One region of the Marinomonas dokdonensis genome, then DNA from elsewhere that is predicted to be linked to it. Evidence: riboswitches for the same ligand, from Rfam matches in the RefSeq annotation. Region 1 holds a riboswitch; each other region holds the start of a gene.

Region 1 (3,274 bases):
CAGGGATAGCAACCAAGATACTCAAGCCACTGCTTAATAAAGCCTGCCACAAGGAAAAACGTATCACTCGCCATAAATAGGCTTCACTGAGATACTGAGGCCATAAGCTTAGGTCGCTATAACGCAAAAGAGCCGCCAAACTGACCGCTCCTATGAAAATGAATATCATCACTCCTAGCAAGGCTGGGCTCAAACGCGCCAGCCAAGGTAAGGAGTTTGCTAAAGACTTAGCGCGTTGTGGCATCTAACCACTCATTCACCCAAGCTTTACGTTGTTTAGCCACTTGTTCCGCTGATAGCAACAATGTGTTGTTAACCGCTAAAGGCGCATCAAAGGCAGTTGGCAGGGGTTCCGCCTGATCCACCACTGGCAACATCCAGTTTCCAGTCGCAATGGTGGACTGGAAGCCTGGTTGCAAAACGAACTGCATAAAACGTTTAGCCAACTCTGGGTTCTGGCTATTCTTTAGCATCGCCGCCACTTCAATCTGTGGGTAATAACCTTCACTGGCCAACGCCGCTTTGTACTTGTGCTCACCTTCCGCAACTATGTGATAGGCCGGTGAGGTTGTGTAACTTAACACCACATCCGCTTCACCTTTCAAAAATAGGCTATAACCGTCGTACCAGCCTTTGGTCACAGTCACCGTATGGGACGCTAATTTCTCCCAAGCCTCTGGTGCTTGCTCTCCATATACGGCTTTCATCCATAGCAACAAGCCAAGTCCCGGCGTACTGGTACGAGGGTCCTGATAAATAACTCGCAGGTCCGGATTTTCTACCACTTCTTTTAGTGAAGCGGGGGGTGTCGATAAGGTTTCTGTGTTGTAGATAAAAGCAAAATGCCCTTTATCGAAAGGTACAAAATGTGTGTCACTCCAGCCATCGGCAAGATTTACAGGGCTGGTATCCACACCATGAGCCGCCAATAAACCACTGTTTTTTGCCGCTTGCATTAGGTTTAAATCGAGACCCAACAAAACATCCGCTTCGCTTGCACTACCTTCTAGTTGCACTCGAGATAAGATACCCACAGAAGAATCCATGGCAACAAAATTCAGTTCACACTGACACTCGGCTTCAAAGTTCTGTTTGATCTTGGGGCCTGGGCCCCACTCCGCAGCAAAAGAGTCATAGGTGTAAACATTCAAGGTATCTTTTGCTGTCGCCAATAGCGAAAAACTTGCGGCAATGGACAAAGTCGCAACTTTGAGAAGTAAGGATTTTTTCAACGTGACGCTCCTATAAAAAACATGAGCGGCGTACAGGGAAATGGCAAGGCTTAATAGAGCTCCTGCTATCTCGATTCCTACGCCAGCATAATCTGGATCAGGTTCGGTGGGTTAGCGGGCAAATCCGCTTCTCAGCTTTGTTAAACACAAAGCACCCCATGAGATATTTTGAGAGGCTATTGTAAAGAGTCGTTCAGGCGATGTCTATTTGAGAAAGAATACGCTCTACAGCGCCCTGATTCTGTTGAGCAAAGGCCAAGGCTTTTTGCCCTTGTAAAACCCCATTAGTAGGATTTGCAGCTAAAGCGTTTAGATCCTCTTGTAACTCAGCGACATTAGCGCAACGCAGCGCACCACCAACTGTTACTAATTGCTCAGTGATGTCTTTAAAATTAAAAGTATGTGGGCCAACCAACACAGGCTTTGCCAATAATGCCGCTTCAATCGGGTTATGACCCCCACGTTCAATCATGCTGCCAGCCACAAACGCCACATCGGAGGCTTGGTAATACTGCAACAATTCCCCCATGGAGTCCCCAACCACAACGGCATGATCAGACCATGCTGTTAGAGAATCTACACTACGGCGCGCCACCTTAGTAAAACATTGACGGGCTTGTTGGAAGACCTGCTCAAAACGTTCAGGGTGTCGAGGCACGATCAGCAACAAGGCATCAGGGCATTGTTTTAGCAGTTGTGCATGAGCTTCTAGAAATAGGCCATCTTCCCCTTCATGGGTACTGGCAGCAATCCACACAAAAGAAGAAGAGATTTGCTCCCGCCAAGCACAGTGAATGACTTCATAAGGTAGGGTTAGATCAAACTTCACATTGCCCGTTACCAACACCTGCTTGGCACCAAGCTGCTTTAAACGTTGAGCATCGTCTTCAGCATGGGAAAAAAATCGGTCAGGCAGAGACATTAAAGGTTTCGAGACCAGCGAAAAACGTTGGTACTGGCGAAATGAGCGCTCACTTAAGCGAGCATTGATTACGTCTACCGTGAGGTTTTGTCGTTTAGCTTGTCGCAATAAGTTTGGCCAAAGCTCTGTCTCAACTATCCACAAATGCGGACACTGAATACGTGATAAACCTAGCATTACTGCGAAACGCCAATCCACTGGCAAATATTTATGCTGCGCCTGAGGAAAGCTTTTCGCCACCTGTTCTGCCCCAGTTGGGGTGACGGTAGTGATTAACAGTCGCCCTGTCGGCTGTTTCTTCTGCCAAGCCAGCACCAAGGGTCTAACGGCTAACACCTCTCCTACCGAGGCGCAATGTATCCACAAATCAGCTTCAACCTTTGACCCAAGACCAAAAGCTTGAGCCAGTCGATAATTCGGATAACGTCGCTTAAAGCCGATAATTTTCCACAAGATCAACGGCGATAACAGCAGCAAGAGGAGGCTATAAAACCACATACTTAGTCTTTAGTTTCACTAAACTGTTGGCTATGCAGCTGGGCATAGGCGCCTTTGAGAGCTAGCAACTCAGCATGGGTTCCTTGCTCAATGATCTGCCCATCATCCACAACCGCGATAATATCGGCTTTTTCTATGGTAGATAGACGGTGAGCAATAGCGATGGTGGTACGATTTTGCATCAAGTTTTCCAACGCCAGTTGAATCGCACGCTCAGACTCGGTATCCAAAGCCGAGGTCGCTTCATCCAGAATGAGAATCGGCGCATTTTTCAAAATGGCTCGAGCAATCGCAATACGCTGGCGCTGACCACCAGAAAGCAGTACACCGTTTTCCCCCACCATGGTATTAAGGCCAGATTCTAGCTGCTGTATAAAGCCCCAAGCGTTAGCCGCCTTGGCTGCCTCAATAACCACGTCATCACTGGCATCACGCAAGCTGCCATAGGCAATATTTTCTCGAATAGTGCCGTTAAACAAGACCACTTGCTGATTAACCAAAGCGATGTTGGCGCGTAAATCTTTCAGCTGGTAACTATTAATGGAATGACCATCGATTTGAATCTGATCTTCTGCTACATCATAAAAACGTGGAACCAGGTTCGCCATGGTCGACTTTCCGC
Region 2 (3,274 bases), on a different contig from region 1:
AGTATGCTGGAGCAATACTTCATAGCGCTGAAAAAGCTTTTCCAGCACCTCCATGGGCCCTGGCAATATAAAGCTAGGAAGGGCTAATGCACTGACCAATATCTGCCACAGCAGCAAGATAAAAAGAAAACACCCAAGTCCGGTGAGAAACTTGGATATGGGTGCGGTTGAGCGAGCCATTACCAAATTTGCACGATGAGATGCGGGGTCTAGTGGCGAAAAGTCACTCACTGTAAGCCCCCTTTTATATCACTTTGCAGCAAGCTCATTATCCTTTGCTGAAGATCGGCACACTCGCCGTCGTATTCCCGAGGCGGGGAATTAACGGGCACAGATAAGGCTTCGACTCGGCTTGGACGTCCCTTAAAAATATACATATTGTGAGCCAAACGAATGGCCTCTAAGGGGTCGTGAGTCACTAAAATAACGGTTTTATCGGCCAACAATTCATAAGCTAGAGTCTGTAAACGGTGACGGGTGACCGCATCGAGTGCAGAAAATGGCTCATCCATAAGAATGACACCTTTGTCCTGCATCAAGGTTCGAGCGAGCGCCACTCGTTGGCGCATACCTCCGGATAACTGCTGGGGGAATTGTTGCTCTTGTTCTGCCAAGCCTACTTGCGCCAACAGTGTTTTAGCTCGCTCTATAGCGCCCTCTTGTTCTGCCTTACCTGAAGCCGAATCCGTAAATTTTCGGCTCAGCAGCACATTGTCCAGCACAGTCAGCCAAGGCAATAACAAGTCCTGTTGAGCCATGTAAGCCACTTGTGATTTTAAGCTTGCGGAATCTGGATAAATATTAAGCTCTCCGGACCAGAGTACCTGATCATCCAATAAGCCCGCGAGGAACTTCAAAAGAGTGGATTTACCTCCGCCACTTGGGCCGAGCAAACAGGTCCACTGCCCTGGGGGAACATCCATAGAGAGCTTATCGACAATCGCTTCATGACCTTGCAAATAGGTAATTTGAAGGTTGCTAAGCATTATCCCAAGTGGGCATTTGCGAGCATCGGATGAGTGAGACAAGGCTACACTCCCCGGAAAAAGTGATGAACAGGGCCGTGGCCCTGCCCTACTTTTAGCTCATCAGCATGTGCAATGGCTTCGCTGATATACTCTTTCCCTAATGCCACCGCCTGGGATAATTCATGGCCTTGGGCCAGATAACACGCGATAGCCGAAGAAAGCGTACAGCCTGTGCCATGGGTATTTTGGGTTTGAGTACGAGGAGCAGATAAGTGCTCGATGCGATCAGCAAAGATTAATAAATCAGTGCTGTCTGCTTCTTGCTCTAGGTGTCCTCCTTTCAGTAATACCGCCCCGCAGTCTAGCTGCCTAAGCTGACTCACCATGTCTGTCATGGCGTTAGTGTCTTGAGGTAAAGGCGCCCCTGTTAATGCTACCGCTTCAGGTAAATTTGGTGTAATCAGATCAGCCAGAGAAAAGAGTTCAGTTTTGAGGGTAGCGATAGCGTCTTGCTGCAACAGCAAATCACCACTGGTGGCCACCATCACAGGATCAATTACCACGTGAGCAGGTCGATACGTTGCTAATTTTTTTGCCACCAGCTTAATGATGTTACAGTCCGCCAACATGCCTATTTTAACGGCTTGAACATTCAGGTCAGAGAACACAGCATCTAATTGTTTTTCAACGTGTTCTAAAGGAATTGCAAAAATGGCATCAACACCCAGAGTGTTTTGTGCAGTGATCGCTGTGATCACGGAACAAGCATAACCACCGGTGGCACTAATAGCCTTGATATCCGCTTGAATACCAGCTCCACCGCCACTATCTGAGCCAGCAATGGTCAACACAATAGGCGTTGCTTTTGGGGGTAAAGTACCAGTGAGTGATATGGGGGACAACTTTGACATAGTGGCTCCAAAACGAGCGCAGGAACTATATCAAGCCATAGAATAAACAAATGCAGCAGGCACTTGCCGAGACAGAAACGACCTATAGTTCCCTACGCCAGTGTTAACTGAATCAGGTTCAACGGGTCTGCATAACATGCACTCTCAGCCAAATTGGCCCCCCGACTATATGCCACCATAGTAACAAGTTTTCTCTAAAGCGCAACCAGCAAGCACTGGCTTAGCGGGTACCTTTCTCAGCCTCCAGCGCATCCAGCTGCGCCTTGATTTGCTCTGCCTGCTCAGTGAGTTCTGCATAGCCACGAATGTCACCACTACGTTGCGCTTGCATGGCCTGCTCTAGTTTCGCGGCATAGCTCTTGTGGAGTTTTTTGCTTGGGTCGGACTTAAACAAAGAAAACATATCGGCTCTTTAATGTTGTGAATTGAAGTATTTATATATCATACGCAAGCCATCCCAAAGTGGATGAGTTTTCATCCTAAAGCTTTACCAAGTTCTCATGGCAAACGCTGTTTCGCCAGATCAAACTTAACCCAGCCAACACCACCACACCTAATACCAGCCAAGATGCCGCGATCACTCCACTCCAACCCCATAATTGCCAAAATGGGTCTAAATAAAAGCCACCGACACTGGCGCCCACATAATAAAACAGCAGATACAGAGACGAGGCACTGGCTTTAGCTTGCTTCGCCAAGCGACTCACCATACCACTGGTGGTGGAGTGACATAGAAAAAAGCCAAAACTGTTTATCAACAAACCGAGAATAATCGACCACAATGTTTCCCCTAAGGTCACCAAAGAGCCCAGCATAAAGATGCAACTACCAAGCACCATAATCGGTGCCTGCCCCCATCGTTTGGCTAATTTACCCGATAACGCAGAGCCGAACGTTCCTGCTAAATAGGTCAAAAACAACAAGCCCACGTACTTAGCACTTAAATGATAAGGCGCAGCTTCAAGTAAAAAAGTCACATAGCTATATTGGTTAATAAAGATGAGAAAACTTAAACCACCGATAAAATAGCAAGTCAGTAACCGCGGATTGCTTAAATGGCCACCCATGTTCGTTAGTACATGACCAAGTTTTAATGGCTTAGGGGTAAAGTGTTGAGAAGCTGGCAGCAGCCAATAAAACGCTAGTAAGCAACTTAGACTGACTATAGACATCACAAAAAAAGCCGCCGAATATCCTAGCCACTCGCCAACAAAGCCTCCAACCAAGCGTCCACCGATTCCCCCTAACGTGTTTCCGCTAATGTATAAACCCACTGCCACGACTAAGGCTTCTGGTGTGTACTCATCTCCCAAATAGGCCACGGCAATGGCAGGGAGACCTGCCAAGAAAAAGCCTTGCACAGCTCTTAGTAACAAAAGGGACTCGTAACTGTTC
Region 3 (3,274 bases), on a different contig from region 1:
GTTGGATTTAGTTTTAAGTGGTCCGTTTTCAAGTAAGGCCAAGGCTTGTTGGTAATTACCATTGTGATAGGCCACCTGAGCAGATTGAAAGGCTTCGCTGATGGCTGGCGGAGTTTTGCTCGCCGCATTTGGATGATAAATACTTTCAAGTTGTGTCGCTGTTTGTTGTGCCGGTGTGGCTTGGATACGAGTCACTTGACTGCTGGGCGTGGTATTTAAATTCACGGATCCGCATGCACTTAGCAGAAAAGTACATAAGGTTAATGGTATGATGCGCGGCGTAAAGATGATCATAATCGACAAATACTAAAAGAGACAAAGAGGCAATATGGTAGCACATAGTTCAGATGATGTGAGAGGCACCTTATACATAGTTGCAACCCCTATAGGAAATCTTGACGACTTCAGTAAGCGTGCAGAACAGACCTTACGCGAAGTGGACTATATTGGTGCTGAGGATACACGTCATAGCCGTCGCTTACTTAACCATTTCGCCATCGATGCCAAGCTATTTTCTCTTCATGATCATAATGAAAAAGACAAAGCAGAATACGTGGCCAGCCTATTAATGGATGGCAAGAACGTCGCCCTAGTATCCGATGCTGGCACACCACTGATTTCTGATCCTGGTTATCATTTGGTGGCCCATTTACGAGCTCAAGGCTTAACCGTCACACCAGTGCCAGGTGCTTGTGCGCTAGTGGCCGCTTTGTGTGCCTCTGGCTTGCCGACCGATCAATTCTTTTTCGCAGGCTTTGTGCCAGCAAAATCGAAAGCACGTTGTGATCTTTATGAGTCATGGAAGAGCCAAGCGGGGACCGTGGTTTTTTATGAGTCTACCCATAGGGTTTATGACTCCATCGCTGATGTGGCCAAAGTTTATGGTGACAGCGCGAGATTGGTATTGGCCCGAGAAGTAACCAAAACCTTCGAGACTTTTTTGTCGGGTACGGCAGAAGAAATCTTGGCGAAATTCGATGCGGATGCAAATCAGCTAAAAGGTGAGTTTGTAGTAATGCTAAGTTATGTCCCAGAAGCAGATGATGAATCTGAGCTTGAGGCCAAGCGTGTGTTGTCTATTTTGCTCGAAGATCTACCCGTTAAACAAGCGGCGGCGATGGCGGCTAAACTCACTGGCGAAAAGAAAAATCATCTCTATAAATTGGCCTTAGGCATGCAAGACGCTTAACTAGGCTTCATCGCATTTCGGCAAGTTGGGAGTTTACATCCGTTTTTTAGTGAGTATACTCAGGGCCACTTGTCGGAGTGCCATTTGGCTGAGATCGTACAATTAAGTACGGGATCCGCAGAACCTGATCGGGCTTATACCCCGCGTAGGAAACAAGAAAGCGTTACTTTTCTTATCTGCATCGAATGAGCTACCGCACAGTATGATGCTGATTCTATGCTATACCTCTTTGAAATCACCCATACTTTGCGTTGCTCATGTTTTGAAGCATTAGCACAGTATTGTGTTTAATTCTTTAAACAGCACCTCAGACAAGCAATTCTCCATTTTTAAGGGAAATGCTCATGTCGAACATTACAGAAATAAAAAAACCGAACAAATTAAGCCGTGAAGCCTCACGCTTACAAGCTAAAGCCGTCATTGAATCCCTACAGGGTTCACCTTTTCCTGCTTCAGAACGCATTTACATTGAAGGTTCGGATGCATCGATTCGCGTGCCTATGCGTAAAATCAATGTTACTGACACACCCGTTGGTACGGACCCTAATAATCTAACGTTCGAATCCAATGAGGCCATCTATGTTTACGATTGCTCTGGCCCATACGCGGACCTAGAAGAACACATTGATGTCTACAAAGGCTTGAACCCTATACGAAAAAACTGGATAGAAAAGCGCAAGGATACCCAAGTATTACCACAAGTATCATCCGAGTTTGCTAAGTCTCGTTTAGATGACCCAGAGTTAGAAGCGTTACGTTTCAAACAGAAAACGGCTATTCGTAAAGCCTCTGCGGGGAAGTGTGTTACCCAAATGCATTACGCGCGACAGGGTATCATTACCCCAGAAATGGAATACATCGCCATTCGTGAAAACCAAAACATCGATGCTATTAACAGCGAATTACTGCTAAAACAGCATCCGGGTCAGAGTTTTGGCGCTAATTTACAACAGCGTATTACGCCAGAATTTGTCCGTGATGAGGTCGCTCGTGGCCGCGCCATCATTCCAAACAATATTAATCACCCAGAATCTGAGCCCATGATCATTGGGCGTAATTTCTTGGTGAAGGTAAACGCTAACATAGGTAATTCGGCAGTGACTTCCTCTATCGAGGAAGAGGTGGAAAAACTGGTCTGGTCGACTCGCTGGGGGGCTGACACCGTGATGGATTTGTCCACGGGCAAAAACATTCACGAAACCCGCGAGTGGATTTTACGTAATTCCCCAGTTCCTATTGGTACTGTGCCTATCTATCAGGCCTTAGAAAAAGTTGATGGCGTGGCGGAAGACCTGAACTGGGAAGTTTTTCGTGACACCTTAATCGAGCAAGCAGAGCAGGGGGTAGACTACTTCACCATTCATGCTGGGGTGTTGCTGCGTTTTGTGCCGATGACAGCAAAAAGGCTTACTGGTATTGTTTCTCGTGGCGGCTCTATCATGGCCAAATGGTGTTTGGCACACCATCAAGAAAGCTTTTTATACACGCGTTTTCGTGAAATCTGTGAGATTTGTGCTCAATATGATGTGGCTCTGTCACTGGGAGACGGCTTACGCCCGGGCTCTATTATGGATGCCAACGACGAAGCGCAAATGTCCGAGTTACGCACTTTGGGCGAGTTAACCAAAGTAGCATGGGAATACGATGTGCAGGTGATGATTGAAGGCCCTGGGCATGTGCCTATGCAGTTAATTGAAGAGAATATGCATCAGCAATTGGAACATTGTCACGAAGCGCCTTTTTATACCTTAGGGCCTCTTACCCAAGACATTGCTCCAGGCTACGACCACATTACTTCTGGCATAGGGGCGGCGCAGATAGGTTGGTATGGCTGTGCCATGTTGTGCTATGTCACCCCCAAAGAGCATTTGGGCTTGCCTAATAAAGAAGACGTCAAGCAAGGGCTTATTACCTATAAGATTGCTGCCCACGCAGCGGATTTGGCAAAAGGCCACCCAGGTGCTCAAGTGCGTGATAACGCCTTATCTAAAGCGCGTTTTGAGTTCCGTTGGGAAGACCAATTCAACTTATCTTTAGACCCTCATACCGCCCGAGCTTACCACGATGAAACCTTGCCTCAAGCTT

What was found. Region 1 has a riboswitch for thiamine pyrophosphate ahead of thiB (thiamine ABC transporter substrate binding subunit). Riboswitches for the same ligand answer to the same signal wherever they lie in the genome.
Region 2: it holds a riboswitch for thiamine pyrophosphate, as region 1 does, so the genes downstream of both, thiD (bifunctional hydroxymethylpyrimidine kinase/phosphomethylpyrimidine kinase) here and thiB (thiamine ABC transporter substrate binding subunit) in region 1, are expected to answer to the same signal.
Region 3: it holds a riboswitch for thiamine pyrophosphate, as region 1 does, so the genes downstream of both, thiC (phosphomethylpyrimidine synthase ThiC) here and thiB (thiamine ABC transporter substrate binding subunit) in region 1, are expected to answer to the same signal.

What each region holds. Positions count from the first base shown of each region.
Region 1 is NZ_JBRAND010000001.1:519,287-522,560, forward strand. It holds gene thiP (thiamine/thiamine pyrophosphate ABC transporter permease) at 1-244, opposite strand, end outside; gene thiB (thiamine ABC transporter substrate binding subunit) at 228-1,232, opposite strand; TPP riboswitch at 1,289-1,401, opposite strand; gene ACUM5Y_RS02485 (3-deoxy-D-manno-octulosonic acid transferase) at 1,426-2,652, opposite strand; gene msbA (lipid A export permease/ATP-binding protein MsbA) at 2,655-3,274, opposite strand, start outside.
Region 2 is NZ_JBRAND010000002.1:104,636-107,909, reverse strand. It holds gene ACUM5Y_RS05010 (ABC transporter permease) at 1-231, opposite strand, end outside; gene ACUM5Y_RS05005 (ABC transporter ATP-binding protein) at 228-1,028, opposite strand; gene thiD (bifunctional hydroxymethylpyrimidine kinase/phosphomethylpyrimidine kinase) at 1,031-1,879, opposite strand; TPP riboswitch at 1,952-2,053, opposite strand; gene ACUM5Y_RS04995 (DUF6435 family protein) at 2,100-2,282, opposite strand; gene ACUM5Y_RS04990 (MFS transporter) at 2,359-3,274, opposite strand, start outside.
Region 3 is NZ_JBRAND010000004.1:73,195-76,468, forward strand. It holds gene ACUM5Y_RS11125 (penicillin-binding protein activator) at 1-225, opposite strand, end outside; gene rsmI (16S rRNA (cytidine(1402)-2'-O)-methyltransferase) at 329-1,189, shown strand; TPP riboswitch at 1,253-1,358, shown strand; gene thiC (phosphomethylpyrimidine synthase ThiC) at 1,534-3,274, shown strand, end outside.